DNA from 3 places in the Mesorhizobium sp. M0664 genome. Region 1 is predicted to be linked to each of the others. Evidence: predicted binding sites of a transcription regulator. Region 1 holds the regulator's gene; each other region holds the start of a gene.
What was found. The regulator PhoB, encoded in region 1, activates phosphate uptake and scavenging genes when phosphate is short. The targets are predictions, from matches to a motif close to TGTCATNNANCTGTCAT.
Positions count from the first base shown of each region.

Region 2: the regulator PhoB is predicted to act here: its motif matches at 2,433-2,449, upstream of ugpB (sn-glycerol-3-phosphate ABC transporter substrate-binding protein UgpB).
Region 3: the regulator PhoB is predicted to act here: its motif matches at 7,723-7,739, upstream of NKI39_RS07075 (esterase-like activity of phytase family protein).

Region 1 covers NZ_JAMYPW010000004.1:178,579-189,165, reverse strand. Annotated here, with positions in the region: gene NKI39_RS08705 (CHASE domain-containing protein) at 1-169, opposite strand, end outside; gene NKI39_RS08700 (ATP-binding cassette domain-containing protein) at 299-1,099, opposite strand; gene NKI39_RS08695 (sugar ABC transporter permease) at 1,115-2,479, opposite strand; gene xylF (D-xylose ABC transporter substrate-binding protein) at 2,621-3,661, opposite strand; gene NKI39_RS08685 (ROK family protein) at 3,947-5,191, shown strand; gene phoB (phosphate regulon transcriptional regulator PhoB) at 5,201-5,890, opposite strand; gene phoU (phosphate signaling complex protein PhoU) at 5,907-6,614, opposite strand; gene pstB (phosphate ABC transporter ATP-binding protein PstB) at 6,647-7,450, opposite strand; gene pstA (phosphate ABC transporter permease PstA) at 7,447-8,298, opposite strand; gene pstC (phosphate ABC transporter permease subunit PstC) at 8,302-9,291, opposite strand; gene pstS (phosphate ABC transporter substrate-binding protein PstS) at 9,351-10,412, opposite strand.
Region 2 covers NZ_JAMYPW010000006.1:52,801-63,387, forward strand. Annotated here, with positions in the region: partial or broken gene NKI39_RS10225 (bifunctional diguanylate cyclase/phosphodiesterase) at 1-2,214, opposite strand, end outside; gene ugpB (sn-glycerol-3-phosphate ABC transporter substrate-binding protein UgpB) at 2,512-3,822, shown strand; gene ugpA (sn-glycerol-3-phosphate ABC transporter permease UgpA) at 3,904-4,788, shown strand; gene ugpE (sn-glycerol-3-phosphate ABC transporter permease UgpE) at 4,797-5,645, shown strand; gene ugpC (sn-glycerol-3-phosphate ABC transporter ATP-binding protein UgpC) at 5,653-6,720, shown strand; gene NKI39_RS10250 (ABC transporter ATP-binding protein) at 6,743-7,825, opposite strand; gene NKI39_RS10255 (ABC transporter permease) at 7,822-9,405, opposite strand; gene NKI39_RS10260 (iron ABC transporter substrate-binding protein) at 9,575-10,582, opposite strand.
Region 3 covers NZ_JAMYPW010000003.1:318,551-329,137, forward strand. Annotated here, with positions in the region: gene NKI39_RS07040 (LacI family DNA-binding transcriptional regulator) at 69-1,094, shown strand; gene NKI39_RS07045 (ribokinase) at 1,105-2,022, opposite strand; gene NKI39_RS07050 (MurR/RpiR family transcriptional regulator) at 2,054-2,929, opposite strand; gene NKI39_RS07055 (ABC transporter permease) at 2,926-3,903, opposite strand; gene NKI39_RS07060 (sugar ABC transporter ATP-binding protein) at 3,920-5,446, opposite strand; gene NKI39_RS07065 (sugar ABC transporter substrate-binding protein) at 5,503-6,561, opposite strand; gene NKI39_RS07070 (TIM barrel protein) at 6,603-7,592, opposite strand; gene NKI39_RS07075 (esterase-like activity of phytase family protein) at 7,840-9,318, shown strand; gene NKI39_RS07080 (L,D-transpeptidase) at 9,465-10,250, opposite strand; gene NKI39_RS07085 (MATE family efflux transporter) at 10,442-10,587, shown strand, end outside.

The sequences.
Region 1 (10,587 bases):
GCGACAGGTCCAGGTCGATGCGGCTTTCGATCCGGTTAAGCGCGTCGTCTGCCGTCGCCTCGAATTTAATGCGGGCCGCCTCCTGGGTGGCAAAATAGGCAAAACCCGCCATCGTCAGGCTGATCAGCGCGACGGCGATAAAAGCGACGGTCGGAAAAAGCTTCTTCAATTGCTGATACGTCCCGTGGACGGTTCGGCATCTTTATGGGCAAGTCCTGACGCCAACACAATGGCGAGGCCAAAGCATGGTGACGGCTGGCACATTTTGGCGGCGTGTGATTAGCCGGCTAATTCTCGTTCATGCGGCGATCTTCAGCGCGCCCGGCCCCGGAATGGCGCGGGGTGGGCACTTGCCGAGGATGATCATGCCGAGCACCTCGTCCTGGGTGACGTCGGTTGTGCGCGCCGTTCCGACAACCCGACCGTTCTTCATGACGCAGACACGGTCGGCAAGCTCGAACACGTCGTGAATATCATGGCTGATCAGGAAGATGCCGATGCCGTCGGCCTTGAGCTGCCTGACCAGTTCGCCGACCTGCGCCGTCTCTTGCGGCCCGAGTGCAGCCGTCGGCTCGTCCATGATCAGGATGCGAGCATTGAACAGGATGGCGCGGGCGATCGCCACCGACTGCCGCTGGCCGCCCGAAAGCTTTACCACCGGCTCCTTGAAGCGTTGGAAACGCGGATTGAGCCTGCCCATCACTTTGCGCGCCTCGGCCTCCATGGCGACGTCGTCGAGCGTTCCCCAGCCGGTCATCAGCTCGCGGCCGAGAAACAGGTTGGCGGCCGCATCGACATTGTCGGCCAGCGCCAGCGTCTGGTAGATCGTCTCGATGCCGTACTTCTTGGCGTCGCGGGGATTGGAGATCGAAGCCTCCTCGCCGTTGACCAAAATCTGGCCCGCATCGCGCTTGTAGGCGCCGGACAGGATTTTTATCAACGTCGATTTGCCGGCACCGTTGTGACCGAGCAAAGCCATCACCTCGCCCGGGAAAAGGTCGACAGAGGCATCGTCGACGGCGCGAATGCCGCCGAAAGCGATGGAGATGTTGCGCATGTCGATCAGCGGCGTGCCCGTGGGAGCGGTTTTGTCTGCCATGATCGTTCCTCCTCCCTACACACGTTTGCGATAGACGGTATCGAGCCACACCGCGAGCACCAGCACGGCGCCGACAACGATGCTCTGCAGCGGTGAATCGATGCCGAGCAGCACCATGCCGGACTGCAGCGACTGCATCAAAAGCGCGCCGGGCATGGCGCCGAGCACTGTGCCGGAGCCGCCGGCGAGCGACGTGCCGCCGATCACCGCCGCCGCGATGACCAGCAGCTCGTCCAACGTGCCCAGCGCATTGGTCGACGAGTTCTGCCTGGCTGACGAGATCGCCGCGGCGATCGTCGCCAGCACGCCCATGATCATGAACACCTTCATGGTCACCCAGCGCGTGTTGATACCGGCAAGGTTGGCTGCTTCCGGATTGCCGCCGATGGCGAAGACATAGCGGCCGAAACGGGTACGCTTGGCGATGAAGGTCATGATCAGCCCTACGGCTACAGCCATCAGCACGGGTATGGCGATGCCATGGGCGATGAACAGCCCGCCTTCGGGAACCGTTATATTGTTGGCCGCCGCATATCTGTTCACGATGCCGACCGGCCAAGGATAGGAATTGGCAAGCCATATGGCGCCCATGATGGCAGCGCAGGTGAGGACACCGAGGAACGTCTCGGCCCAGATCGGGCGCAACGGAAAGCGGAACCGCTTGCGCTGCACCCGCCCGTTGAGCAGCATGAACACAACCGCTAGGCACGCGACAATTCCGACGATCCAGCTCCATCGCGCGCCGATCGAACCCGCCGGCCCGCCCCCCATCAGCTGGAAAGTGGCATCAAGCGGCGCAATCGTCTGACCGCTGGCGACCCACCATGCGGCACCCCGCCAGACCAGAAGGCCGCCCAGCGTCACGATGAAGGCCGGCACCTCGAGATAAGCGATGATGTATCCCTGGAACGCTCCGATCAGAAGGCCAAGCGCCAGGCCGATGGCCAGTGCCAGGATCCAGATCCAGGGATTGCCTAATTGCAGACCGATCATTCGCACCAGGAAATGCACCTGCGCAAAGCCCATGACCACGCCGATCAGACCTTCGGCGGAACCGACCGACAGGTCGATATTGCGCATGACGATAACCAGCACCATTCCGGCGGCCATTATGGCCACGGCGGAAGTCTGCACCGACAGGTTCCAGAGATTGCGTGGCGTCAGGAAGGTCCGGCTGTCGAAGTCGAACGGATTGACGCCGAGCCGTACGCTGGAAATGACATGCAGGCCGACCCAGATGACCAGCAGCGCGCCGACCATGCCGAGCATGCGCGTGTCGAGTTCGGTTGCCTTGAGAAATCGGGCAACGATGCCGAGCTCGGATTCCCGTGCCCGGTCTGCCGTGCTGTCGACCGGCGTGTTGGACGTGGTGTCGGTCATGATGTTTCTCCCGCCGGGTTGCCGTCTGCCGCGGATGCCGGAAGCAGCCTAGAAGTTATCCGCCGGAAGCGGAAAAACAACTCTTGTTGAAAAACGCCGCGGCGAGCGGCCGCGGCGTTCGGACTTCTCGGAAACGTCGGCTCAGTTGCAGACTGCAACAGTGCCAGCCGTCACGCCGGCGCAGACCTCTTCTTTCTTGATCCAGCCGGCGTCGATGACGACGTTGAGGTTGTCCTTGGTGATGGCGACCGGGGTCAGGAACAGCGACTTGACGGTATTGCCGCCGGGCGTGGTGAAATCCTTCACGCCGGCAATGTCGGTCATCTGCTTGCCGTCGGCCAGCTGCGAGGCGATCTCGGCGGCATTCTTGCCGAGCTCGCGCGCATCCTTCCACACCGACACGGTCTGTGTGCCGAGCGCGATGCGGTTCAGCGCGGCGTGGTCGCCGTCCTGGCCCGAAACCGGAACCGATCCGGCCAGCCCTTGCGCTGTCAGCGCGGCGACGACGCCGCCGGCAGTGCCGTCATTGGCCGCGACCACGGCATCGACCTTGTTGTCGTTGGCGGTCAGGAACTGTTCCATGTTCTTCTGAGCGTTGGCCGGCAGCCAGCCGTCGGTATAGGCCTCGCCGACATTCTTGATCTTGCCGCTGTCTATTGCCGCCTTCAGCACCTCCATCGAACCGGCAAACAGGAAATCGGCATTCGGATCGGAACCCGAACCCTTGATGAAGACATAGTTGCCTTCCGGCTTCACCTTGAAGACTTCCCGGGCCTGCATGCGGCCGACTTCCTTGTTGTCGAAGGTCAGGTAAAAGACGTCCTTGTTCTCGATCAGCCGGTCGTAGCCGACAACCGGAATACCTTCGTCCAGCGCCTTTTGCACGGCCGGCCCGATGGCCGAGGCGTCCTGCGCCAGGATGATCAGTGCGTTGGCGCCCTGCGAGATCAGGCTCTCGACGTCGGTGAGCTGCTTGCCGGGGTTGGACTGTGCGTCGGCGGAAATATACTTGTCGCCTGCGGCCTCGATGGCCGCCTTCATTGCGGCCTCGTCGGTCTTCCAGCGCTCTTCCTGGAAGTTCGACCAGGAAACGCCGATGACCTTGTCTTTAGCCTGCGCCACCGACGCCAGCGCCAGCGTCATGGCGACACCCGCCAGAATGGCGGTCGTGAATTTCTTCATCATATCCTCCCTGCGCCGCGTACGGCGTGACCAATTGGCTCAAAGACCAGCTTAGAAGCTCTAATTTTTTCGAGCCTCGAAAAAATACTGGTCCGATCTCCGGCTGCTGTCAACATCGATTCTGATGGATTTTGATGACTCTGCGAGTTTTTTCGAGCGTCGGAATAAACGATGACAGCGCCACCTGCATCTGACACTATTTGCCTCATCCGACACTATTTGTCGGACATTACCGACGGCTTCCGGTTCATGAGCGGCCGCGGCAACCGGGAGGAAAGCAAAACAATGTCGGTCGGAATCCGCCATGACGATTTGCGCCGGCGCAACCGGGCGATGGTGATCTCGGCGGTGCGCCGGGCCGGCCAGCCATCGCGTACTGAGATCGCAGCTACCACCGGCCTCAGTCATTCGACCATATCGGCGATTTCTTCCGACCTGATACGGGAAGGCATCCTCGCCGAGAGCAAGCCAAGTGAGCCCGTTTCGTTGAAACGCGGTCGTCCGCAAGTCGGCCTCGCCCTCAACCCGGAAGCGGCGGCGGTGCTGACCGTGGTGTTGTCGCTGAATTTCCTTTCGGCCGCCATTATCGACTACACGGGACAGGTGGTCGCCGAGGAACAGCGCCGGCTGGACACGCTGACTATGCCGCGCGACGAGCTGATCCGTGAATGCATGGCCATCGTCCGGCGCCGGCTGCAGGATCCAGATCTTGACGTCCGCAGTGTCGCCCGCATCGCCCTGGCGATTCAGGGCATTACCGACTCCCCTGCACGCGCCATGCTGTGGTCGCCGATCACGCCGCAGACCGACATCGCCTTTGCCGACATGCTGGAGGACGAATTCGGCATCCCGGCAACGGTGGAGAACGACTGCAACATGATGGCGGTGGCTTTGCGCTGGCGCAATCCGGATCGCTATCGCGATGACTTCATCGCCATCCTGCTTTCGCATGGCATCGGCATGGGGCTGGTGCTGAAGGGCGAACTGTTCACCGGGACGCATTCCTCGGGCGGCGAATTTGGCCACATGATCCATCGTCCGGGCGGCGCGCTCTGCCGTTGCGGGCGGCGCGGCTGCATCGAGGCGTATGCCGGCAACTACGCCATCTGGCGCAACGCCAGGCAGATGAGCGAAGACAGCGAACCGGTCGCCGACGTCAGCGACGCCGACATGCGCGCACTGGCGGCCCGGGCGCGCGAGAAAGATGGGCCGGAACGCGAGGCCTACCGCAAGGCCGGCGAAGCGCTGGGTTTCGGTCTCGGCTCGCTGTTCGCGCTGATCGATCCGGCACCGGTCGCGATGGTCGGCGCCAGTGCCGCCGCCTTCGATCTGATCGAGCCGGCCTTGCGGAAGGCAATCGCCCAGACCGCCGGCGGCCAGCATTCAGGCTCGATCTCCTTCGATACAGAGCCGAACGAATTGCCTCTGATCCGCGAAGGCTGCGCGATGCGGGCGTTAAGCTTCGTCGACCAGGAGATTTTCGCGCCGGGCGCGCAAATGAGGCCCAGCGTCAGAAAGAACGTAGCCTGACCAGGCGGGTCAATCTTCCCTGATCGCATAGCCGGCGCCGCGGATGGTGCGGATGACATCCGGCATCCGGCCGTTGTTGACGGCTTTGCGCAGCCGCCCGACATGCACGTCGACGGTGCGTTCGTCGATGTAGATTGTCTCCCCCCAGACATTATCGAGTAACTGGCTGCGCGAGAAGACACGGCCCGGATGCCGCATCATGAACTCGAGCAGCCGGAATTCGGTCGGCCCGAGCCTGATTTCGCTCTTCTTGCGATAGACCCTGTGCGATTCGCGATCGAGCACGATGTCGCCGACCTTCAGCACGCTGGACAGCACTTCCGGCTTGGCGCGCCGCAGCAGCGCCTTGACCCTGGCCATGAATTCCGGTGTCGAAAACGGCTTGACCAGATAGTCGTCGGCGCCGGTCGAAAGACCGCGCACCCGGTCGCTCTCCTCGCCGCGCGCGGTCAGCATGATGATCGGCAGCCGCTCGGTTTCGGGGCGCACCCGCAACCGACGACAGAGCTCGATGCCGGAAACCGCTGGTATCATCCAGTCGAGCACCAAAAGGTCGGGCACATTCTCCTGCAAACGGATCTCGGCTTCGTCGCCGCGTGTCACCACCTCGACCTGGTAGCCTTCGGATTCGAGATTGTAGCGGAGCAGCACACCCAACGGCTCCTCGTCCTCCACCACCATTATGCGTGGTGCGATCATCGGCTGGGCACCCCCATCATGTCACCGGTGCGGACATTGTCGTTTCGTCCTGCTTCGGACGATTGACCGGCAATTGCTCGCCGGTCAGCACATAATACGCATTTTCGGCGATGTTGGTGACATGGTCGCCGATCCGCTCCAGATTCTTGGCGCAGAACAGCAGGTGCGTGCAAGCGGTGATGTTGCGCGGATCTTCCATCATGTAGGTCAACAGCTCGCGGAACACGGACGTGTATTTAACGTCGATGCGCTCGTCGGCGGCACGAAGCTTGGCCAACGCGGCCGCATCGCCTGCAGCATATTCCTCGATGACACCCTGCACCTGGATGAGAACCAGCTGCGCCATCGCGTCGATGGAATGCGACAGGTCCCGCGGCGTGGCGCTGAGGCCGACCGCACTCACGCGCTTGGCGATATTCTTGGCAAGGTCGCCGATGCGTTCGAGGTCGCCCGCCATGCGGATCGCTCCGACCACATGGCGAAGATCGTGGGCCATCGGCTGGCGTTTGGCGATCAGGGTGATGGCGCGGTCGTCCAGTTCGCGTTGACGCGCATCCATGATGGCGTCGTCGGAAACGACGCGTTGCGCCAGCACGTTGTCGGAATTCAACAGCGCCTTGGTTGCCCCGCCGACCATCGAACCGGCGAGGTCGGCCATGTCGCGGATCAGCTTGCTGATCTGCTCGAGATCCTCGTCGAAAGAAGCGACTGTGTGTTCGCCCATGGTCCTGTCCTCATATGCATGATCGGAACGGCTCAGCCGAAGCGGCCAGTGATGTAGTCCTGCGTGCGCTTCTCGCGGGGCGACGTGAATATCTTCTCGGTCCGGTCGAACTCGACCAGTTCACCCAGATACATGAACGCCGTCTGGCGCGACACGCGCGCCGCCTGCTGCATGTTGTGGGTGACGATGACGATCGTGTAGTCGGCTTGCAATTCGTCGATCAGTTCCTCGATCTTGGCAGTCGACAGCGGGTCGAGCGCCGAAGCCGGTTCGTCGAGCAGAATGACTTCCGGCTTCACCGCCACGGTGCGGGCGATACAGAGCCGCTGCTGCTGGCCGCCGGACAGGCTCAAGCCGCTGGCGTTGAGCTTGTCCTTGACCTCGCTCCACAGCGCGGCGCGCTTCAACGCCTGTTCGACGCGGCCGTCCATCTCGGACTTGCCGAGGTTCTCGTAGAGCCTGACGCCGAAGGCGATGTTCTCGTAGATCGACATCGGGAACGGCGTCGGCTTCTGGAACACCATGCCGATCTTGGTCCTGAGGAGGTTGAGATCCTGCGACCGGTCGAGAATGTTCTTGCCGTCGAGCAGCACCTGGCCCTCGGCCGTCTGTTTTGGGTAGAGCTCATAGATGCGGTTGAACACACGCAGCAGCGTCGATTTCCCGCAGCCCGAAGGGCCGATGAAGGCCGTGACGCTGCGCTCGGGCAGCGACAGGCTGATGTCCTTCAGCGCCTTGCTCTGGCCGTAGTAGAAGTTGAGGTTCTTGACCTCGATCTTCGTCTTCTCGGCGACCGTTTCGGCCATCGTCATGTCTGGGGACAACATCTGTGTCATCTGTCCTCTCTGCGTCCGGTAAGGCTGCGGGCGAGGATGCTCAAGCCCAGAACCGTCAGGGTGATTATGAGTGCGCCGGTCCACGCCAGTTGCTGCCATTCCTCGTAAGGGCTGAGAGCGAACTGGAAGATGGTCACCGGCAGGCTGGCCATCGGCGCGTTGATATTGCTGCTCCAGAACTGGTTGTTGAGCGCGGTGAAGAGCAGCGGCGCCGTCTCGCCGGAAATGCGTGCTATCGCCAGCAATATGCCGGTGACGATGCCGGACAATGCGGCGCGGTAGGCGACCGAACGGATCACCACCCAGCGTGGCGCGCCGATCGCGGCACCGGCTTCACGCAACGCGTTCGGCACCAGGTTGAGCATGTCTTCAGTGGTGCGCACGACCACCGGAATGACCAGGATGGCAAGCGCAACGGCGCCGGCAATGGCCGAGAAATGTCCCATTGGCCGCACCATCAGCTCATAGACAAACAAGCCTATGATGATCGACGGCGCCGACAACAGGATGTCGTTGATGAAGCGGACGACGGTGGTGATGCGCGAAAAGCGTCCATACTCGGCCATGTAGGTTCCCGCCAGCACGCCGATCGGCGTGCCGACGACAACGGCGATGATCGTCATCAGCAGGCTGCCCGTGATGGCATTGAGCAAGCCGCCGGCCTCGCCCGGTGGTGGCGTCATCTCGGTGAAGACCGCGAGCGAAAGCCCGGCTGTGCCCTTATAGACCAACGCGCCGAGAATGAGCGCCAGCCAGGCAAGCCCGATGCCGGCGGCGACGACGCAAAGCGCCATCATCACCGAATTCCTGGCTTTGCGGCGGCTGTGGAGCGATGAGGATGTCGACATCGGTCAGGCTCCCGTACGGGCGTCGATCCGCATCAGCATATAGCGGGCGGCGGCGAGGATCAGGAAGGTGATGACGAAGAGGATCAGGCCGAGCGAAACCAGCGAGGAGGTGTAGAGGTCGCCGTCGGCCTCGGTGAATTCATTGGCGATGGTCGCCGAGATCGTCGTGCCCGGCGCGAACAGGGAGGCACTGATGCGATGTGCGTTGCCGATGACGAAAGTCACCGCCATGGTTTCGCCGAGTGCCCGGCCGAGGCCAAGCATGACGCCGCCCATGATACCGATGCGGGTATAGGGAATGACCACGCGCCGGGTCACTTCCCAGGTCGTGCAACCGATGCCATAGGCCGATTCCTTCAGCACCGCCGGCACCGTATCGAAGACGTCCTTGGTGATCGAGGTGATGAAGGGCAGCACCATGATGGCGAGGATCAGCGCCGAGGTCAGAAGGCCGATGCCGTAAGGAGGGCCGGCGAAAAGGCTGGATAGTCCCGGCACGCCGTGGAAGATGTTGATGATGAAGGGCTGTATCGTCGTCTGCAGGAACGGCGCGAACACGAACAGGCCCCAGATGCCGTAGATGATCGAAGGAATGCCGGCCAACAGCTCGACCGCTATGCCGATAGGACGCCTGAGCGGGCGCGGGCAGAGCTCGGTGAGAAAGATTGCAATGCCGATGCCGATCGGAACCGCGATCAGGATGGCAATGGCCGCCGTCACCAGCGTGCCGTAGATCGGCGCCAGTGCGCCAAATTTTTCCGTAACGGGATTCCAGCTCTCAGTCGTCAGGAAAGAAAAACCGAACGACGACAGCGCCTGCCATGAGCCGGCAAACAGCGAGATGGCGACACCGCCGAGGATGACCAGCACAAGAATTGCGGAAGCGCGGGTGAGTCCGCGGAATATGGCATCTGTGAGCGCGAAGCGCCGCACCGTAGCTTCCCTGGCCCGGGCTGCTGCAGATGATGGCACGGCATCGGAAGCGATGGTCATTGGGTCCTCGCGATTAAAGGCAACAGGGAGGGCGCCATCGACGCCCTCCCTGGAGGAGATTACATAGCCGAGTAGAGCGGCTTGCCGTCGTCGCCGACGACTTCCTTGGCCCACATGGCCTTGACGCTCTCAACCACCTTGTCGGGCATCGGAACGTAGTCCAGCTCGCCGGCCATCTCGTCGCCCTTGTCGTATGCCCAGGCGAAGAATTTGAGCGCTTCGCCGGTGGTCGCGGCATCATCCGGCTTCTTGTAGAGCAGGATCCACGTTGCCGCCGTCATCGGCCAGGACTCGGCGCCCGGCTCGTTGGCGAGGATGACGCCATAGCCCGGCTGCGAGCTCCAGTCGGCATTGGCCGCTGCCGCCGAGAACCCCGCCGCGGTGGGCTCGACCTTCTTGCCGTCCTTGTTGATCATATCGGTGTGGGTGAGCTTGTTCTGCTTGGCGTAGGCATATTCGACATAACCGATCGCGCCGCCGGTCTGGGAGACGTTGTTGGCAACGCCCTCATTGCCCTTGGCGCCGATGCCGACCGGCCATTCCACGGCCTTGTCGACGCCGACCTTTTCTTTCCAGACCGCGCTGACGTCGCCGAGGTAATAGGTGAAGTTGAACGTCGTGCCCGAACCATCGGAACGGTGAACGACCGCGATCGCCTGCGAAGGCAGCTTGACGTCGGGATTGAGCTTCTTGATCGCTTCGTCATCCCAGCTCGTGATCTTGCCGAGGAAGATGTCGGCCAGCGTCGGGCCGTCGAGAACCAACTCGCCCGGCTTGATGCCTTCGAGATTGACGACGGGAACGATGCCGCCCATCACCATCGGGAACTGAGCCAGTCCGGTCGCTTCAAGCTCGTCGCCCTTGAGCGGCGCATCCGAAGCGCCGAAGGTAACGGTCTTGGCCTTGATCTGCTTGATGCCGCCGCCGGAACCGATCGACTGGTAGTTAAGGCCAACGCCGGTGTCTTTCTTGTAGGTGTCGGCCCACTTCGCATAGATCGGGTAGGGGAAGGTGGCGCCGGCGCCGGAGATGTCCGCGGCGAGCGCGGCGGACAGGGTGAGGGTGGTCGTCGCCGCAGCCATTGCAATCGCAACGGCCGCCGAGCGGATGAAATGTCTCATGTGGCCTGCTCCTGTTCGGAATATGGTCTCTCGGCGCCATTCCTCCGGCGCCCGCTGAGGCCAATAGCCCCCGATTATTACAGTCGCATGACAGTTTCATGTCGCTCCGGTAACGACGTCCAGCCGGGTTAAGAAGGAGCGGCCGCGGGCTTTTGTCGGCATGGGCCGCGGTTTG
Region 2 (10,587 bases), on a different contig from region 1:
GACCGCGTCCAAGCCCCAGCACGGCGCGAACGATCGCCGCGAACTGGGCGTTCTTGTCGACCGATTTGATGAACGACCCGTCGATCTTGATCTTGTCGAAGGGAAAGGCGCTGAGGTTGGACAGCGAAGAATAGCCGGTGCCAAAATCGTCCATCGCCACATGCACGCCAAGCGCCTTGACCTGCCTCAAGGTTGCCAGCGCGCGCGGCATGTCCTTCACCAGGGCCGTTTCGGTGATCTCCAGTTCGAGCCTGCCGGGGGCCAGGCCGGATCTCGTCAATGCGTCGTGCACCTTGCGGCTGAAATTCGGATTGTGAAGTTGCACGGCGGAGACGTTGACGGCGACCATCAGCGGGTTTGTCCAGCGAACAGCATCGTTACAAGCCGTCGTCAGCACCCAGTCGCCGATCTGCGCGATAGCGCCACTGTCCTCGGCCACGGGGATGAAAACGGCCGGAGAAATGTCACCCCGCTCAGGGTGCTGCCAACGGACCAGGGCTTCGAAGCCGATCATCCTGCCGCCGCGGATCTCCTTCTGCGGCTGATAGACGAGGTGGAACTCCTTGCGGGCGATCGCCTGGCGCAATTCATGCTCCATCACGCGCTTGTCGCGGGCCGCGGTGCCCATGGCTATCTCGAAAAACCGATAAGTGTCCCTGCCTTCGGTTTTGGCGCGATGGAGTGCCGTGTCGGCATGGCTGATCAGGCCGGCCTGGTCTTCGGCATCCAGCGGAAAGAAGGCGATGCCGATGCTGGCCGAGACGAGGCCGGAGCCGACCGAAACCCTGTTTTCCTCCCGGATCGCCGCCAGCAAGTCCTCGGCTATCCGGCCTGCGGCCAGGGGGTCGGGGAGGTTCGGAGCTATGATGGCAAATTCATCGCCGCCGAGACGCGCGAGCATCTGTCCGTGGCGCGGGATGCCGGAAATGCAGTGCGCCAGCTTCTGCAGCATAGCATCGCCGGCCCCGTGGCCATAGAGGTCGTTGACTTGCTTGAACCGGTCGAGGTCAAGCAGCAGGAGCGCCAGATGTCCATCCTTGCCGCCACGATCCATTGAGGCGAATTCTGCTTCCAGCCGGGAAGAAAAGCTCCGCCGATTGGCAAGCCCGGTAAGCGGATCGAAATGCGCGAGGCGGAGGATCTCTTGTTCTGCCTTCTTGCGCTCACGGATGTCGCGAACGGCAAGCACCGTATGAGGCCTGCCGCAGTAGGTGATTTTCCTGGCGATCAGCTCGACAGGAATTCTCGCCCCGTCGCTGCCCCTTACCTTCGCTTCCTGCGCCTGTTCGCCGAAGCCGGACATATCGGCTGCGCTCTGTCCGTCGAAAAGCTCGCCGAATTGCATCGTGTTCAGGGTGGCTGTCGCTGTTCCGGTCAGCTTCGCCATACTGTCATTGGCGCTGACAATGCGGGTGCCATCGCAAACGATCAGACCTTCCACCGCCGCATTGGCGAGATCGTGCATGCGATCGGCCTCGAGCTTCTGGCGGCGAAAGCGCAGGTCGATCCACAGCGCGGCACCCGATAGCACAAGGATTATCAGGCTGGCGACCGCTGCGGCAAAGGCCTGGGAAATGGGCTCGATGGAATGTTCGGATATTTCAATCGAGGAATCCGGAATGATCGACACCGCAGCATCGCGATGAAATGCAAGCTGCAAATCGCCAGCGTCAAAAGCGCGGCGCCGCCGAAAGTCGCGAGCGCTGACGGACGGCGCAAGACGACAAGGAGCGCCAGTGCCGCGAGGGTCACGCCGGCCAGAAGCGATATCGCGACAAGGAGCAGGTTCCATGCGACCCGGCCTTCGACCTCGAAAGCTGCCATGCCGATGTAGTGCATCGTCGCGATGGCGCCGCCCAGAATGGCGCCACCGACGAGGAAATGGTCGATGCCGCGGCGCAAGGTGGCGACCCACATCCCAAGCGCGGTCATGATAATGGCGGCGGCAAGCGAAAAGGCGGACAATCCCGGATTGTATGCATTCGGTATTCCCGGCGTAAACGCGGTCATGGCGATGAAATGCGTCGCCCATATGCCGAACCCGGTCGAGGCCGCGGCGATCATCAGCCAGACAAGCCGGTTTCGCTCGGTCGATCGGCCGACATGCTTAAGGAGATTAACCGCCGAGAAGCAAGAAATTCCACAGATGAGTGCGGCAAGCGCAACCAGTCTCGGATCGTGCTGACTTACAATACAATTATAGACCGTCAGCATCCTGGTTCACTCGGTCTGCCAAAATTAACAGGGGAGGTGTGACTGATTAGCTCTTGGAGATTTTAACGAATGGTTAACCCGTGGGCCATGCGGCGGGTCTTTTCGGGGGAAAACCGACGCCGCTGCGCCCAAAAAGACGGTGATGTGATTTCTGGCGCCCGGTTTCAGTAGCGAGTGCACTTTAGGAAGGAATGATGTTCATTGATCCGCAATAAAACCGTTGTCCGATTGTCATCAGCGCCACATATTGGCTTTGCGGAAGTGCCCCTTTCGCCAATGACAAACGGGAGATGAAACATGAAGTTCTTCGGCTTTGCGGCCGGTATCGCCGCCACCGTGACCCTGCTTTCCACCACCTCCGCCTTCGCCGTCACGCAGATCAGCTGGTGGCACGCCATGACCGGCGCCAACGCCGAGGTCGTCGCCAAGATCTCCAAGGATTTCAACGCCAGCCAGAGCGACTATGAGCTCGTTCCGGTGTTCAAGGGCACCTATCCGGAGACGCTGAATGCCGGCATCGCTGCCTTTCGTGCCGGGCAAGCGCCCGATATCCTCCAGGTGTTCGACGTCGGCACCGGCGTGATGATGGCGGCCGAGGGTGCGATAAAGCCGGTGGCCGATGTGATGACCGGCGCCGGGATGACTTTCGACAAGAGCCAGTATCTGCCCGGCATCGTCGGCTATTATTCGAAGCCGGACGGCACCATGCTATCGTTCCCCTACAACTCTTCCTCGCCGATCCTCTATTACAACAAGGACATCTTCCAGAAGGCAGGCCTCGACGTGAACAATCCGCCCAAGACGTGGAACGAGGTGTGGGAAGCTGCCAAGAAGATCAAGACGAGCGGCGCCGCCCCTTGCGGCTATACCTCGACCTGGCTGACCTGGATCCACCTGGAGAATTTCGCGGCGTGGAATGACGTGCCTTGGGCCACCCAGCAGAATGGCCTGGCTGGAGGTGATGTCGAACTCAAGATCAATGCGCCGATTTTCGTCAACCACTTCCAGGCGCTCGCTGGCCTGGCCAAGGACGGCACGTTCAAATATGGCGGACGCACCTCCGAAGCCAAGCAGATATTCCTCGCCGGCGAATGCGGCATCTTCACCGAATCGTCGGGCGGCCTCGGCGATATCGTCAAGTCCGGCATGAACTATGGCATCGGCCAGCTTCCGTATGATACCGACGCCAAGGGCGCACCACAGAACACGACGCCGGGTGGTGCCAGCCTGTGGGTGTTCGGCAACAAGTCGGACGAGGAATACAAGGGTGTCGCCGCCTTCTTTGCCTATCTGTCCAAGACCGATGTGCAGGAATATCTGCACCAGAAGTCGGGATACCTGCCTGTGACGCTCGCCGCGTATGAGGCGACGAAGAAATCAGGCTTCTATGACAAAAACCCCGGCCGCGAGACACCCATCCTGCAGATGACGGGCAAGGCGCCGACCGACAACTCGAAGGGCGTGCGCCTGCCGAATCTGCCGCAGGTGCGCGATATCCAGAACGAGGAGCTGGAGAAGATGCTGGCCGGCCAGCAAACCGCCCAGCAGGCACTCGACAATGCGGTTGCGCGCGGCAACGTCGCGATCAAGGAAGCGCTGGAGAACTGACGGGATTATCTCGGTTAGTCGGTTGGAATATCGCCCACGCGGGCTCGCGTGGGCGACACCTGGATAGCGAGGGAAATCAGCCTGTCTCCACGCGTCGTATTTCCCAACAAGATCCTGCCCTACCTGCTGGTGGCGCCACAGCTCGCCATCACCCTGGTTTTCTTCTACTGGCCGGCCGGTCAGGCGCTTTACCAGTCGATGCTCAGGCAAGACCCGTTCGGGCTGAAGAGCAGGTTCGTCTGGTTTGCCAATTTCCGGAAGGTGCTGGCCGATCCGGCCTACCTCAACTCGATCAAGGTCACCGTAGTGTTCTCTCTTGCGACCGCGATCGTTGCCATGGTTGTGGCCCTGCTGCTCGCGGTCATGGCCGAGAAGGCCGTGCGCGGCAAAGGCCTCTACCGCACACTGTTGATATGGCCTTACGCCGTGGCGCCGGCGATTGCCGGCATGCTTTGGCTTTTCCTGTTCAATCCCTCGATCGGCTCGTTGGCCTATTTGCTGAGAAGCCTCGGCATCGTATGGGACCCGCTGCTCAACGGCACCCACGCCATGATCCTGCTGGTGTCGGCTGCTGCCTGGAAGCAGATCAGCTACAACTTCCTGTTCTTCGTCGCCGGCCTGCAGGCGGTGCCGAAAACGCTGATCGAAGCGGCGGCCATGGACGGCGCCGGCGAAACCAAGCGCTTCTGGACCATCGTCTTCCCGCTGCTTGCGCCGACAAGCTTTTTCCTGCTGGTCGTCAACACCGTCTATGCCCTGTTCGACACGTTCGGCATCGTTCATGCCGTCACCGGCGGCGGGCCGGGCAAGACGACCGAGACGCTGGTCTACAAGGTCTACAATGACGGCTTCGTCAATCTGATCCTGGGCGATTCGGCGGCGCAGTCGGTCATCCTGATGGCCATCGTCATTGCGCTCACAGCGATCCAGTTCCGCTATGTGGAACGCAAAGTCCATTACGGCTGAGGGCAGCGATGATCGGCCAGTCCCCGCTCCGCACCTTCATCGCCCATGCCGTGCTCATCCTCGGCATATTGATCGTGGCTTTTCCGATCTACTACACCTTCGTTGCCTCGACGCACACGCTGCAAACGATCCTCAGGCCGCCCCTGCCGCTCTTGCCCGGCGGCCAGCTATGGAACAATTACAGCGAGGCGCTGTTCGGCGGCATCGGTCGTATCGGCGGGGTCAGCGTCGGCAGGCTGCTCCTCAACACCATGATCATGGCGCTCGGCGTTGCGGTGGGAAAGATCTTCATCTCGATCCTGTCGGCCTACGCGATCGTGTTCTTTCGCTTTCCGCTGCGCATGACCTTCTTCTGGCTGATCTTCATCACCTTGATGCTTCCAGTCGAGGTGCGCATCCTGCCGACCTACAAGGTGATGGTCGATCTCGGCATGATCGACACCTATGCCGGCCTGATCGTCCCGCTGATCGCCTCAGCCACCGCAACGCTGCTGTTTCGCCAGTTCTTCATGACCATACCGGGCGAATTGGTGGAGGCGGCGCGTGTCGACGGTGCCGGGCCATGGCGCTTCTTTTTCGATATTCTGGTGCCGCTGTCGCGGACAAACATCGCCGCGCTGTTCGTGATCCTCTTCATCTATGGCTGGACGCAGTATCTTTGGCCGCTGCTCGTCACCAACAGCAACGACATGAATACCATCGTCATCGCGCTGAGAAAGATGGTTTCCTTCGCCGATGCCGACACCCAATGGCACCTGGTGATGGTCACGGCAATGCTGGCCATCGTGCCGCCGATCCTGGTGGTCGTGCTGATGCAACGCTGGTTCGTGCGCGGTCTGGTCGAATCCGAAAAGTGAGAAGCCGATGGCGACCGTGGATCTGAAGGATGTCAGGAAAATCTATCCCAGCGGCGTCGAGGCCGTGAAGGGCGTTTCCATCGCCATTCCCGACAAGGAGCTTTGCGTGCTGGTCGGCCCCTCCGGCTGCGGCAAGTCTACGCTGCTGAGGATGATCGCCGGGCTGGAGACGATTTCTGCCGGTACAGTCGCCATCGACGGCAAGGTGGTCAACGCCATTGGCCCGACCGAGCGCGACATCGCAATGGTGTTCCAGAACTACGCGCTCTACCCACATATGAAGGTCTATGACAACATGGCCTATGGCCTGCGCAACCGCGGCACGCCGAATGACGAGATCGACAGCAGGGTACGCTCGACTGCCAAGGTGCTGGAGCTTTCGGCGCTGCTCGACCGGCGCCCGCGCGAGCTTTCCGGCGGTCAGCGCCAACGCGTCGCCATGGGTCGCGCCATCGTGCGCAACCCGAAGGTCTTCCTGTTCGACGAACCGCTGTCCAACCTCGATGCGAAATTGCGCGGGCAGATGCGCATCGAGATCAAGAATCTGCAGCGCTCGCTTGGCGTCACCTCGGTTTATGTCACGCACGACCAGCTTGAGGCGATGACGCTGGCCGACATCCTCGTCGTCATGAACGCCGGCCTGGTCGAGCAGACCGGCGCGCCGCTTGATGTGTACGAGAAACCGGCCTCGACCTTCGTCGCTTCGTTCATAGGCGCACCGCCGATGAATCTGCTGGCGCTCACAGGGGCCTCCCCAAGCTCGGTATTGGCGGACGGTACTGTGATTGGCTTGGCGCCTCGACAGGGCAAGGCAGTGACACTAGGCTTTCGTCCGGAGGACGCCGACATCACCTTCGCGGCAGAGGCGCCGGCCGGCGCGCTCGCGCTGCCGGCAACAGTGGAAGCGGTCGAACCGGTCGGTGCCGAAAGCTTTCTCCATTGCGTGGCAGCCGGCAACCGCATCGTCGTGCGCGTCTCAGGCCGCGCCAGCGCCAAGCCAGGCGACCAATTGCGCGTCGTGGCCAGGTCCGAAAAGCTGCATTGGTTCGATCAGGCGGGCAAACGGGTCGATTGAAGTCGGCCTTGCGCAAAACCGTTCAGGCAAACACATGCGCCTTGCCCGACACGGTCAGCCGGACGATCTCGCCGATCGCCGGCGCGTCCATGCCCGGCTTGCGCAGGATCAACGGCGTATTGCCGATAGCGGCGGCGTCGGGCGGATCGGGGCTGTTCAACAGACGCACCGCGATGGTGCACATCGAGCCGGCGAACTCCGATTCTGTCACCTCGCCGAACAGCATGTCCGGCGTGCCGGACATGCCTTCACGCGATGTGCGCTTAAGCAACACCTGCTCCGGCCGCAGCATGATGCGGGCGACGTCGCGCCGCTCCGAGCTGTCGACAGCGATGCGGCCGAGCGGCGAGATGGCGAAGCCATCGGCGATCCTTGCCGGCAGGACGATGGCGTCGCCAAGGAACTCGGCGACCATCCTGTCCTTCGGCTTGAAATAGAGCTCGCGCGGCGTGCCGACCTGCGAGAATTTGCCGTCGCGCATCACCGCGACCTGGCTGGCGAATGACAGCGCCTCGGCCTGGTCGTGGGTGACCAGGATGGTGGTGATGCCGGCGGTTTCAAGGAGCTCGGCCACGGCCTTGCGCATCGAGGCGCGCAGGCCGGTGTCGAGCGCCGAGAACGGCTCGTCGAGCAGCATCAGCCGCGGCTTCATGGCCATGGCGCGGGCGAGCGCGACGCGCTGCTGCTGGCCACCGGAGAGTTCGTGCGGACGGCGCTTCAGGATACCTTTGTCCAGCCCGACGACATAGGCGAGCTCGGCGATGCGCTCACTGCGCTTTTCCTCGTGACGCCCCATGCCGAAGCCGATATTGGCGGCGATGCTCAGATGCGGGAATAGAGCGCCGTCCTGCGCCACCAGCCCGATGCCGCGGCGATGCGCCGGCACGGCCGTGTCGCCATCGGCCAGCACCTCGTCATCAAGCACGATGCGGCCCTGGTCCGGCGCCTCGAAGCCGGCGATCAGCCGCAGCAAGGTGGTCTTGCCGCAACCGGACGGCCCGACGATTGCCGTACGGCTGCCGCTGGCCACGCTGAGGTCGACGCCGGCAAGTGCTGCCACGGGCCCGTAGTGCTTGTGGATGCCGCTCAGCTCGAGAAAGCTCATCGCCCGGCCATCCGCTTCGACTGGACGTAGAGCAACCAGGTCAAAGGCAGCGACATCGCCACCATGATCAGGGCATAAGGCGCCGCCGACGCATAGTCGATCTCGCCGCTATAGGACCAGAACGCCATGGCCAGCGTGCGGGTGCCGTTGGGCGCCAGCATCTGGGTTGCGGTCAATTCGTTCATGATACCCAGCGCGACCAACGCCATGCCGGCTGCGGCGCCCGGCGCCGACAGGCGGATGGTCGTCGACCACAGCGCCTTGAGCGGCGACCGGCCGAGGCTGGAGGCGGCGCGTTCGAGCTCGACCGGCGCCTGTGCGATCGACGCCCTGAGGCTAATCAGGGCGCGCGGCAGGAACATCAGCGCATAGGCGACCAGGATGGTGAACAGGGTCTGGTAGAGCGGCATAGCGATACGCACGGCGATGGTGACCAGCGCCAGGGCGATGACAACGCCGGGCAACGCGCCGACGATATAGTTGCAGCCCTCCAGGACGCGTTGCAGCCGCCCCGGCGCGCGGATCGAAATCCACGCCATCGGCATTGCCGCGACGGTGGCAAGCAGCGCGCCGGCAATTGCTAGGAACAGCGTTTGGCCAAGCGCCAGGCCGATCTCGTCGAGCCGCCAGACATCGGCGCCGCCGGCCATGAGCCAGCGGCCGATAGTGGCGAACGGTACGCCGAGCGCCAGCAGCGTGGTAATGGCAGGCAGCAGCAGGCAAGGAATGGTGGCGCGCCCAAGGCCCGTGCGCTGCTGCTGGCGCGCAGCACCCGAACCGACGCGGGCATAGCGCTCCTCGCCGCGCACCAGCACCTCCAGCCCGAGCAGCACAAGGCAGCAGGTCACCAGCACGCCGGCCAGCATGTTGGCGGCGGGACCGTTGAAGGTCGACTGGAACTGGTCGACGATCGCGGTGGTGAAGGTGTCGAAGCGGATGAAGACATAGAGCCCGTATTCGGCCAGGAGATGCAGGCCGACCAGCAGGGAGCCGCCGCAAATGGCGAGCCGGAGCTGCGGCAGCACGACACGCCTGAACACACGCCACGGGCCGAGACCAAGGGCTGCCGCTGCATCCTCGAGAGCGGGATCAAGCCGTCGCAATGCCGCCGCCACCGGCAGATAAAGGAACGGGAAATAGGCGATGACGGACACAAGCACGCCGGCCCACAGGCCGTGCAGTCTGGGCACCATGGTGATCCAGGCGTAACTGTGGACGAAGGCGGGAATGGCGAGCGGCGCCACCGACAGCCAGGACCATAGGCGGGCACCCGGCAGATCGCTGCGCTCGGTCAGCCAGGCCAGCGTGACCGACAGCACGATCGAGATCGGCACCGCCAGAACCACCAGCAGGCTGGTGTTGACCAGAAGTTCGCCGACGCGCGGCCTGAACACCAGCGCCGCCACCGTTTCCCAGCCGGTCTGCACCGCCACCCAGACGATGAAGGCAAGCGGCAGCAGCGCGAAAAGCGAGACAAAGACGGCAGCCAACGCAATCCATGAGACCGACCAACGACGTGCCCGCACGGCCGTGGCGTCGGCCGGCAAGCCTGGGCGTGCGAGATCGATCGCGGATTGCATCAGATCAGACGTTGCGCCAGCTCCGCCCGGAGGCGGAAACGATCGGCGGCGGATAATCTCGCGGGTAGCTTGTGGTCATAGGCAAATGCCATCTTGAAAACAGAGCGCTCCTGTGGAAAGCGAATTCCCACAGGAGCGCAGTCGGTTGCCCTTTTAGGACGAACGCCGGCTAAAGCAAGCCGGCCGCCGTCATCAGGTCGGTCACCTTTTTCGAGTTCAGCGTCGTCGGGTCGACTTTCGGCGCCTGCAGATCGGCCAGCGGCACCAGCTTCGGGTTGGACTCGGCGCCCTTGCCGACTGCGTATTCGAACGAATCGCCTGTTTTCAGCACGTCCTGGCCACGATTGCCGGTGACCCATTTCAGGAAAGCCTGCGCTTCCTTCGGGTGCTTGCTCGAGGCCAGTACGCCGCCGCCGGAAATCGAGACGAAAGCACCGGGATCCTGATGCTTGAAATAGTGCAACTCGACGTTCTTGCTGTTCTCGCCGGTCTTGGCCTGATCGCCGTAGTAGTAATAGTGATAGATCACGCCGCCTTCGACCTCGCCGGCATTGACCGCCTTCATCACCGTGCTGTTGCCCTTATAGGCGGTAAAATTCTCCTTCATCGCCTTCAGCCATTCGGCCGTCGCCGCCTCACCCTTGAGCTGCAGAAGCGCGCTGACGATCGCCTGGAAATCGGCGCCGGAGGGCGAAGCGGCCCAGCGGCCCTTCCAGCTCGGATCGGCGAGATCGAGCAGCGATTTGGGCAGCTGGTCGGCGCTCAGCTTGGTCTTGTTGTAGGCAAAGACGGTGCTGCGCGCGGCAACGCCGACCCATTTGCCGCTCGCCGGCTGGTACTCCTGCGGAACCTGGGCCAGCGTCTCGGTGTCGACCGGTGCGAACAGGCCGGCCGCCTCGACCAATGCCATGGCCGGCGAATTCTCCGTCAGGAATACATCGGCGGGCGAAGCGGTGCCTTCCGCAACGATCTGATTGGAGAAATCGCTGTCGCCGCCATTGCGGACGGTAACCTTGATGCCGGTTTCCTTGGTGAATCCCTCCGCCCAGGCCTTGGTCAGGTTTTCGTGCTGGGCGTTGTAAACGACGATGCCCTCGTCCTCTGCTATTGCCGGGCCGGCGATCAGGCTGATTGCAAGTGCTGTCGCGCCGGCAAGGGCGGAAAGAGCATATTTCATGGCGT
Region 3 (10,587 bases), on a different contig from region 1:
AAAAATCGTGGCGTCGGCTTGGCCCGGAGAGCAGCCGGTGCTAGCCAAGCAAGGGGGAGAACTGTCCTTTGGCGTCCAGCATTCACGACCTTGCGCGTCACCTGAATATTTCGATCGGCACGGTGTCGCGCGCGCTCAACGGCCGCGCCGATGTCAATGCCGACACACGCCAGCGCGTGCTCGATGCGGCCAAGAAGCTGAATTATTCGCCGAACCAGTCCGGCCGCAGCCTGCGGCGCGGCGCCACCCATTCGATCGCCTTCATGCTGCAGCCTCATCCGGGCGACCAGGAATATGGCGAGCCGTTCTTCATTCCGTTCCTGACCGGGTTGCAGGCCAAGCTCGCCGAAAGCGGCCTCGACCTGATCGTGGTGATGGGCGCGCCGGGCGACTACCAGCAGGAGCGCCTGCGCCGTGTCGTCGAGACGCGGCGGGCCGATGCCGTGGTGCTGGCCTGGACGCGGCGCGAGGACGAGCGCATCGACTATCTGACCCAGGCCGGTTTCCCGTTCGCGACGCTCGGCCGCAGCCGCTCCGGCGGCGATTCCTATCCCTCGCTCGACCTCGATTTCGAAAAAGCCGGGGCTGACGCGGTCGATCGTCTCGTCGCGCGCGGTCACCGCCGCATCGCCGCCATCCGCCCGTCGCTCGACCTCAATTTCGGCTATCTGTTCCTCGCCGGCTATCGCAAGGCGTTGCGGCGGCACGGCATCGAATTCGACCCCGAGTTGATCGCCGACGGCTTCATCAACGAGGCCGGCGGCTACGCGGTGACGCCGAAGGTCATGCGCTCCAAGGACCCGCCGACGGCCATCATCTTCAACAATGATGCGATGGCGCTTGGCGGCTGCAAGGCTCTGGCCGAGGCGGGCATCAGGCCCGGCCACGACGTTGCGGTGATCGTCATCGTCGACACCCCGCTCTGCCGCTATTTTTCGCCGGCGCTGACCGGCTTCCGCCCGGCGCTCGAGCCGATGGGCGAGCGGTTGGCCGAAATGCTGCTGGCATCGATCCCGGCTTACGCCGGCGCCGAAGGCGCACGCATCATCCGTGAAGTCTGGCCGCTGGAACTGATCGCGCGCGACAGCGATTGAATCGCGGCGCTCACTGAGCAGGCTCAGATTGATCAAGACCCCCGCGCTCGCGCTCCGGCGTTGCGACCAGCGAGGCAGCGGCGGCATTGGCGGCGGCAAGTGCCGCCTCGACGGGCTCTCCACGCGCAAGCCCCGCCGCAAAGGCGCCGACGAATTCATCACCGGCACCGTGGGTGCTGACCACCTCCACCGGCATCGCCGGCAAGGCGAATGCCTGGCCGTCGCGGTCGCAATAGGCAATGCCCTCGCCGCCGGCCGTAACGATTGCAGCCGGATAGGAACCGACGAGCATGCCGGCCGCCTTCGCAGCACCCTCGAGCGTGTCGACGACCGGAACGCCGGCCAGGAATTCCGCCTCGATGGCGTTGACGATGACGATGTCGGTCAGCGCGATCAGTTCGGCTGTCAGCTTTCGCGCCGGCGCCGCATTGAGAACGACGCGGCCGCCATGCGCCTTCACCGCTCGCGCCGCGGCAATGTTGGCGGCTTCCGGTACCTCGTTCTGCAGCAGCAGAACCGCCGTTTGCGCAATCAGCTCGGCCGCCTCAGTAATGTCCTTTTCGCCGAGAGTGAGATTGCTGCCCGAGACGATCACCGCGCCATAGTCGCCGCTGTCGTCGAAAATCGCTACGCTCATGCCCGAGCCGGCGCCCGAAGCCACTCCCACGAAGCGCTGGTCGACGCCGTTGCGATCGAGATTGTCGAGAAGCGCGCAGCCGAAATCATCGTCGCCGACAGCTCCGATCATCGCCGCACGCACGCCGGCCCGCGCTGCCGACACCGCCTGGTTGCCGCCCTTGCCGCCGCATTTCGGATGCCAGGCATGGCCGGTGACCGTTTCGCCCTTGCGTGGGCGATCGGGGGCTTCGACCAGGATATCGTAATGCAGGCTGCCGAATACGGTCACCAGCGGCGGAGGAGCCGTCATGTGCCCCAGACCTTCATGAGCCGCTTGCCTTTCATGAGTTCTTGTCTTTCCGTTTCGACGTCACCGCAGACATGGTACGGCCGAGATTGCGCTCCGCCGCCTGGTAGTCGCGTTGCGCGACCGCGACGAACAGCGCGTCGAGAATGTTGAGCTGGGCAATGCGCGCCGCTGCGTTCTCACCCATCAACGGCGAGCCTTGGGCGGTCGAGCAAAGCACGATGTCGGCGATGGCTGCCAATGGCGAGTTGTCATAGTTGGTGATGGCCAGCGTGCGCGCGCCGCTTTTGCGCGCAAGTTGGATGGCGTCGATAACAGCGCTCGTGTTGCCGGAATGCGAGAAGCCGACGGCGATGTCGTCGGCGCCGAGCAGCGAGGCCGACATCAGCATCATGTGCGAATCGTCATAGACAGAGGTGCGGATGCCGATGCGCAGGAATTTGTGCGAGACGTCGCGTGCGATCTGCGCCGAACCGCCGACGCCGTAGAAATCGCGGTTCCTGGCGCGGTAAAGCAGATCGGCGGCACGGTCGAAATCGTCCATGTCGAGGATGGCGAGCGTCTCCTCCAGCGCCTGGATAGAGGTGCGGAACACCTTCTGCACGATCTCGGCCGAACTGTCGTCCACCGACAGCTCCTGATGCATCTCGGCGGTCGGCAGGCGACTGTATTCATAGACCGCCGTGCGAAAGTCGCGATAGCCGGAAAAACCCAGCTTCTTGGCGATCTTGACCACCATCGCCTCCGACACACCGGCCTCCTCGGCGATCTGCTTGAGCGGTATGGTCTCGTCGAAGCCGCGCCGTCCGAAGACGGTTTCAACCACCTTCGCCTCGAGCGGCGTCAGATGCGGCATCATCATGCGAATGCGCGGTCCTACTGCTTTCAGGTCCAGCCCGGTCAAGGTCATCCACGTCCCCTCGTCACGCGATCGATAAGCATCGCGGCGAGGATTATAAGGCCAGTTGCCAGGAGCTGATAGAAGGACTGCACGTTCATCAGCGTCAGGCCGTTGCGCATGCTGCCAAGAATGACGGCGCCCAGGATGGTGCCGACGACGCTGCCCTTGCCGCCCATCAGCGAGGCACCGCCGATCGCCGCCGCCGCTATGGCGTCGAGTTCCCAGAGATTGCCGAGAATGGGCTCGGCGGCACCCAGCCGGCCGATCAGGATCTGCGCTGCAAGCGCTGCCAGCAGGCCCGAGATCATATAGGCGGCGATCTTGGTGCGAGCGATCGGCACGCCGGCTATGTAGGCCGCCTCCTCATTGCCCCCGACGGCGAGCAGATATTCGCCAAACGGCGTCTTCTTGAGGATGATCCAGGCAATCAGCGCGACCACGGCCACGATGATGACCGCCAAGGGCAATCCGAACAGCGAGCCGTTGAAGATGGCACGGAAGCCGGCAGGCAGGCCGAGCACCGGATTGCCGCCGGTATAGATCAGCGCCAGCGCCCGGTAGGTGCTGAGCGTTCCCAGCGTGACGATGAAGGGCTGCAGCCCGACATAGGCAACCAGCACGCCGTTGAGCAGTCCGCAGGCGAGGCCGATGGCGAAGCCAGCGGCGATGGCCAGCGGAAACGGCACTCCGGCAACCAGCATCGAGGCCGAGATGACCGCCGAAAGGGCTGCCGTCGGCCCGACGGACAGGTCGATGCCGCCCGAGATGATGACCAGCGTCATGCCCAACGCCAGGCACGCATTGATGCTCGATTGCTGCAGGATGTTGATCAGGTTACGCTCGGCAAAGAAGCCGGGGACCAGCACCCCGAAGACGGCGAGGATCACCACCAGGCCGATCAGCGTGCCGGCGTCGCGCACGGAAAACCGGTGCAGGAAATCTGCCCTTGGGCGCGCTGCTGTGTGTTGGGTTATATCGGTCATCGGCTGGTCCTGTCCGTTATGCACCGGCCCGATGGCCTTGCGCCTTGCCGGCCTCAATCTCCGTTTGGGGTATGGCGTACGCGGCGATCGCCTGTTCGCTGAGACTTGCGCGGCCCAGTTCGGCGGCGACCGTGCCGTCGCGCATGACCAGCACGCGGTCGGCGAGCCGGATCACCTCGGGGAGTTCGGACGACACGACGATTACCGAATGGCCTTCGGCGGCGAGTTCCTCGATCAGGTGGTAGATCTCCGCCTTGGCGCCGACATCGATGCCGCGCGTCGGTTCGTCGAACAGAAGGATCCGCGTTCCCGCCGCCAGCCAGCGGCCCATGATCGCTTTCTGCTGGTTGCCGCCGCTGAACAGGCGGATCGGCCGGTCGAGCAGGAACGGCCTGAGATTGACCCGCTTCATCTTCTCGGCCGCGACCCGTTTCAGCCTTTTGTGATCGATGACGCCGCGCGGCGCGAACACGCCCATCGAGGCCAGCGCCATGTTGCTGGAGATCGACCGCAACGGCACGATGCCTTCGCGCTTGCGCTCCTCCGGCACCAGACCGATGCCGGCCGCGATCGCGTCGCGCGGACTGGAAAGCTTTACCGCCGCGCCGTCGATCTCTATTGCGCCTGATGAGGCCCGGTCGGCGCCGGCCAGCAGCCGCAGCAGTTCGGTGCGGCCCGAGCCGACCAGGCCAGCAACGCCCAGCACCTCGCCGCGATGCAGGTCGAACGAAACGTCACGGACCTTGGTTGCCGAGGCGAGGCCACGCACGCTCAGCCTGATCTCGGGAGAAGCATGCGAGCGGTGTTGTTCCTGGGCAAGCTCGCGGCCGACCATCATCGAAACGACGGCCTTTTCCGACACCTGCGCGAGATCGACGGTTTCGACCACAACGCCGTCGCGCATGATGGTTGCGCGCTGGCAGATGCCGAACACCTCGTCCAGCTTGTGCGAGACATAGACGACGGCGACACCGTCGCGTGCCAGACCGGCAATAACTTCCGCCAGCCGTTCGAACTCGCTCGGCGTGAGGCTCGACGTCGGCTCGTCCATCGCCACGATCCTGGCGCGGTCGAGCAGCGCCCGCGCGATCTCGACGATCTGCCGCTGCGCCACCTTCAGGCTGCCAAGCGGGGCTGCCGGATCGATGGTCGGGTCGATGGCGGCCAGCGCTTCCGCAGCGCGGCTCTCCTGCTCGCGCCGTGCGACGAAGACGCCGCCGCGCGTCAACGGATGGCCGAGGAACATGTTCTGGGCGACGCTGAGGCGTGGCACCTGCTGTAATTCCTGATGGATCATCGCCACGCCGGCTGCGCGTGCGGCGACCGGATTGTTCAGCATCACCGGCTTGCCGTCGATCAGCACGCTTCCCGCCGTCGGTCGGTAGACGCCTGACAGTATGCGCAGCAGCGTCGATTTGCCGGCGCCGTTTTCACCGAGCAGGCCATGGATCTCGCCGGCGCCGACCGAAAACGACACTTCGCTCAGCGCCCGCACAGCCGGAAACTCTTTGGAAATGCCCTCGAATTGCAGCCGCGCTGACATTGCTTCGGTTCTCCAGGCAAGGTGCCGACCCAAGGCCGGCACCTGCCGGCCCTGCTCTACTGGCCCGCTGCCGCGTCCTCGAGCAGCGCCTTGCGCACGGCATCGCCGCCGCCGGAGTAACGGTCGGCATTGTCCTTGGTGATCAGCGCCTGCGGCGTGGCAACGACGCGCGGCAGCTTCTGCCCGGCCACCAGCCGCAGCGCAGATTCCAGCGCCACCTCGCCGGTCAGCACCGGGAATGAATCGACGGTGCCGGTCAGCTCGCCGGCGCGGATCGAGGCATAGGCGTCGGAGATGCCGTCGGTGCCGAAGACCGCAACCTTGTCCTGCAGCCCGGCAGCCTTGACCGCCTCGACGATGCCCAGCGCCATGCCGTCATTGTTGGCATAGAAGCCGATCAGGTCGGGGTGCTGTTGCAGGATGTTGGTGGCCGCGTCGTAGGAGGTCTGGCGATCCCAGTTACCGGGGACGCTGGCGACGACGTCGAACTTGCCGGCCTCGGTGATCGTTGTCTTGAAACCATCGGTGCGCTGGACGGCGGCGTAGACGCCGGCCTGGCCTTCGACGATGGCGACCTTGCCGCCGTCCGGCCGGTTCTTGATGAACCATTTGGCGACGCGCACGCCGTTGTCGCGCTGGACATTACCGACATAATGCTCGGCCTGCGGGATGACCGCGTCGTTGACGTTGACCACCGGCACGTTGGCCGCCTTGGCCTGTTCCATGATCGGCTGCAGGTTGGAGTCGGTCTGCGGCGAGACGAGCAGCACGTTGTAGCCCTGTGTGACCAGGCCTTCGGCGATGGTGAGCTGACCGAGCTGGTCGCCCTCGCTCTGCGCTGCCTGGTAGACGACGGGCACGCCGGTGCGGTCGCCGAACGACTTGTAGCCCTCCCCCAGCGAGCGCCAGTATTCATTGGTCAGCGTCTTGGAGACCGCACCCGCCTTGGTACCCTCGGGCAACTTGGGGAACGCCCCGAACTTGGCCTCGAGCTGCGACCAGTCGATGCGATCCTTCTCGGTGTCGGAATTGAGCGGCGCGAGGTCCGCGGAAAAAGCCGAGCCGATGGACAGCGCCATCAGGGCAGCGGCAGCGGTGGCAAGTAGAAATTTCATGATCTTCCTCCCTTGTTGAAAAACGGTCTATGCCGCCGGCCTCAGCTGTCCGGCCCGAGCATGGCTTCCTGGATGATGGCCTGCGAGGCGACCGCGTCCTGACGGTCGACGGCACTGGACAGGCGATTGTCCTTTTCCAGCCGATCGACGAAGCGCAGCATGCGCTTGACAGTCGCGATGTTGACTTCGCATTCGTGGACCGGGTCGAGCCCGGTCATGTCGGGGAACGTGTCGAAGTAGATGGCGCCGGCATAGCCGTCTCGACGGATCTGCCTGAGCAGCTCGATCGTCTGCAGCGTATGCACGGCCCCGACCATCAGGCCGTCGTCGCGCTTGGCGTAGCCGTCGTTGAGATGCACGCCGAGCAGCTTGCTGTGTCGCGCCACGAGTGCTGCGGCAAAGGCCGGCTGCTCGTCGGCATAGAGCACATGGGCGAAATCGAGCGTCACGCCGAGATTTGGCAGGCCGATCTCGCGGATCGCCAGCAATGTAGTCGCCGCATCTGGCATCAGGCTGTAGGAGCGCGGCTCGTTGGGTTTGTATTCAAGGCTGATTTGGCAGCCCGGATCATGCGCCGCAACTTCACGAATGCCATCGATTTCGTGTTGCCAGAGCGCTGCGTAGTCCACCTGGAAGGCATAGTCGAAGCCATCCTGCCCGAGCCACAAGGTCATCAGGCTGGCGCCCGCCTCGCGCGTGGCGTCGATGCCGGCCTTGGTCAGGTCGATGGCTTCGCGGCGAATGGCAGGATCCGGGTTGGTGAAGGCGCCGAGCTTGAAAGCCGGATTGGAATAGTAGCGCATGGCGAAACCATTGATGGAAAGCCCGATATCGCCGAGTTTGCGCGCTATTTCCGCAGGCTTTTCATCGACATGGTCGGGGAAGTTGAGGTCGAGATCGGTCAACTCCGCAACCTTCGCCGCACGTGCCGCCATTTGCAGCATGGACGGTTTGCCGACAAGATCGGGCCACTCGGCCTGTGGCCGCGAGGCAAAGGAATTGAGGCGGGTGGCGAAACGATAGGCAGTCATCGGGGACCTTTCATTGTCATAACTTTACATTAGAACGATTATTTGTAAAGTTGTTAATTGCTCGCTCGGCGACGACGAATTCGCCATACCCAGGCCAGTTGCGACCACGGGGGACAAGCAAGCGCGGCACTGTCACGCAAGTATCATGTTCGCGTCCTAGATCGCTTCTCCGAAGGCTTTCGCGGCATCCTTGATGCGACGCGGCGCTTTTTCAGATCCCGGCAGCTTTGTCTCAAAGAGGATACCCATGAAAAACCTGCACCGAACCGCGTCCCTCGCCGTCGCGCTGGCGATGTTCACCGCCTTGACCCCGGCCTTGGCAGAAAACGCCGCGACCGTCGGCGGCGTCAGCTTCGTCAACAAGGGCATGGTCGGTGTCGGCCGCATCCCGGCCAGCCAGAAGGACAAGTTCGGCGAGACGTTTGGCTCGGGCTCGGGCATGTCGATCGACGCTGCCGGCTGGACACATGGCGCCGATGGCTACAAGGGCTCGCTATGGCTGCTGCCGGATCGCGGCTACAATGTCGTCGGCACCACCGATTACCGTCCGCGCCTCAACACGATCGCCATCGAGTTCGCCCCGATCGCGCCGGGTGCGGCACCGGCCACCGGCCAGGAACAATCGGGCCTCAAGGCGACGCTTGCAGACACCATCCTTTTGACCGACGACAAGGGTACCGACGCAACCGGCCTCGATCCGCTCAACGGCGTGCGTGCCGCGACCGACGACATGCCGATCCTGCCCGAAGCCAACGGCAAGCTCGCGCTCGATAACGAAGCGATCGCGCGGCTGCCCGACGGCACGCTGTTCATCTCGGACGAATACGGTCCGAACATCTACCGCTTCTCCGCCGATGGGCGTCTGATGTCGGCAACGCAGCCGCCGGCGGCGCTTGTCCCGATGCGTCACGGGACGCCAAACTTTGCTTCCAACAATCCGGGACTTGGCGCGGCAGACCCAGATCCGAAGGATCCCGAAACCGGCCGTCAGAACAACCAGGGCCTCGAAGGCATGGCGCTGACGCCGGACGGGAAGTTCCTGATTGCCGTGCTGCAGTCGGCCCCAAGGCAGGATGGCGGCGATTCCGCCTCGACGCGTCAGAACACGCGCGCGCTGGTCTACGATGCCTCGGATCCCGGCCAGCTCAAGCTCGCGCATGAATATGTCGTGCCGCTGCCGATGTTCACCGATGCCAAGGGCAAAACCAAGATCGCCGCGCAGAGCGAAATCGTGGCGCTGTCGGACAAGACCTTCCTGATGCTGGCGCGCGACAGCGGCAATGGCCAGGGGCTGAAGGGCGACACCTCGCTCCACCGCGAGATCAGCGTCGTCGATCTGTCTGCGGCAACCGATGTCGCCGGCACAGAATTCGACAAGGACAAGCCGCTGGCGCCCAAGGGTGAGCTCGATCCATCGGTGACGCCGGCCAAGCTGACGCCGCTCATTGACATCAACGACAAGACCGAGCTCGGCCGCTTCGGGCTGCACAATGGCGCGCCCAACGACCGCAACAACCTTTCGGAGAAGTGGGAGGCGATGTCGGTGGTGAGCGTCCTCGATCCGACACTGCCCGACGACTATTTCCTGTTCGTCGCCAATGACAATGACTTCCTCACGCAGGACGGCTTCCAGGTAGGCGCGGCCTACAAGGCCGAGGATGGCGCCGATGTCGACACCATGTTCCTGGTCTATCAGGTCACGCTCCCAGGCCTCGCCAAGAAGTAGCGGCACCCATACAGGCGGACGCGCGGAACGCGTCCGCCTGAGCTGGCGCGATTGAGCGGTCGTGCCCTTCAGTTGCGGCTCGCCCGCGCAAGGACGGTGTCCCAGTGCGTTGCAAAACCTGCGACTGACGATCCAGTCGAAGGCACTTACCTCAACATCTCCGCGTCCTTTGGCACGCCGGCATCGATCGGCTCGGCCGTCCTGTTCGACACGGCGGCGATCTTCCCGGCGGCCGACAGGTTCGGGCGCACGAAGACCGGCGCGACGCCGTCGACGCGGCTGTAGAGGTCGATAATGTCCTGATTCATGAAGCGCACACAGCCGGAGGAAGCGTTCTTCCCAATGGAATCCCACTCCGGCGTGCCGTGCAGCCTATACATCGTGTCCTTGCCGTCACGGAAGAGATACAGCGCGCGGGCACCAAGCGGGCTCTGCGGGCCGGGCGGCATGCCGTCCTTGTATTTCGCCAGTTCCGGCCGGCGTTGGATCATTTCCGGCGGCGGCGTCCAGACCGGCCACTTCTTCCTCGCCTGTACCACGGCGCTGCCGGTCCATCCGAAACCGGCCTTGCCGAGGCTGACGCCATAGCGAATTGCCTTGCCGCCGTCGCGCACCAGATAGAGGAAGTGCTCGGAAGTATCGACGACGATCGTGCCGGGTTTTTCTCCAGTCGGGTCGGCCACGATTTGACGCACGAATTTCGGATCGACCTTGGCTACCGGGATTGCCGGCAGTTGATAGCCCTCGTCCATGCGCGCGGCATACATGCTTGCGGCATCGCCGAAAGCCGGATCGCTTGGTGCCGCGGGCACCGGCGCCGCCACGTCCGTCGTAGTGCACGACGAAAGAGCCACGGAGGCCGCGCCCAGAGCGGATGCACCAAGAAAGGCGCGCCGGTTCAGGCGCTCAAAAAACAACGGAATATCGGACATGAGCCCCCCGGCCTACCCATGAGATCCAGGAAAATGCGGCCCCACGCGTGCGGGATCAATATACGATTCCGGAAGGTTGAGAAATGCTTAGATCAAGGCACGCCAGGCGGAATTTACAGCGCCGCATCGACCTCTCCCGTTAAATCGGCAATCATTGCGGACTCAGACAAGCCTTCGCCGAGTTGCCTGCCATGGACGACAACATGCCCCCGCGCCGGCAGACCGGCGACCTCACCAGTGGGCCTATCCCGCGCACCCTGTTGCTGTTTGCCCTGCCGGTGCTCGGCTCCAATGTGCTGCAGTCGCTCAACGGCTCGATAAATGCCGTGTGGGTCGG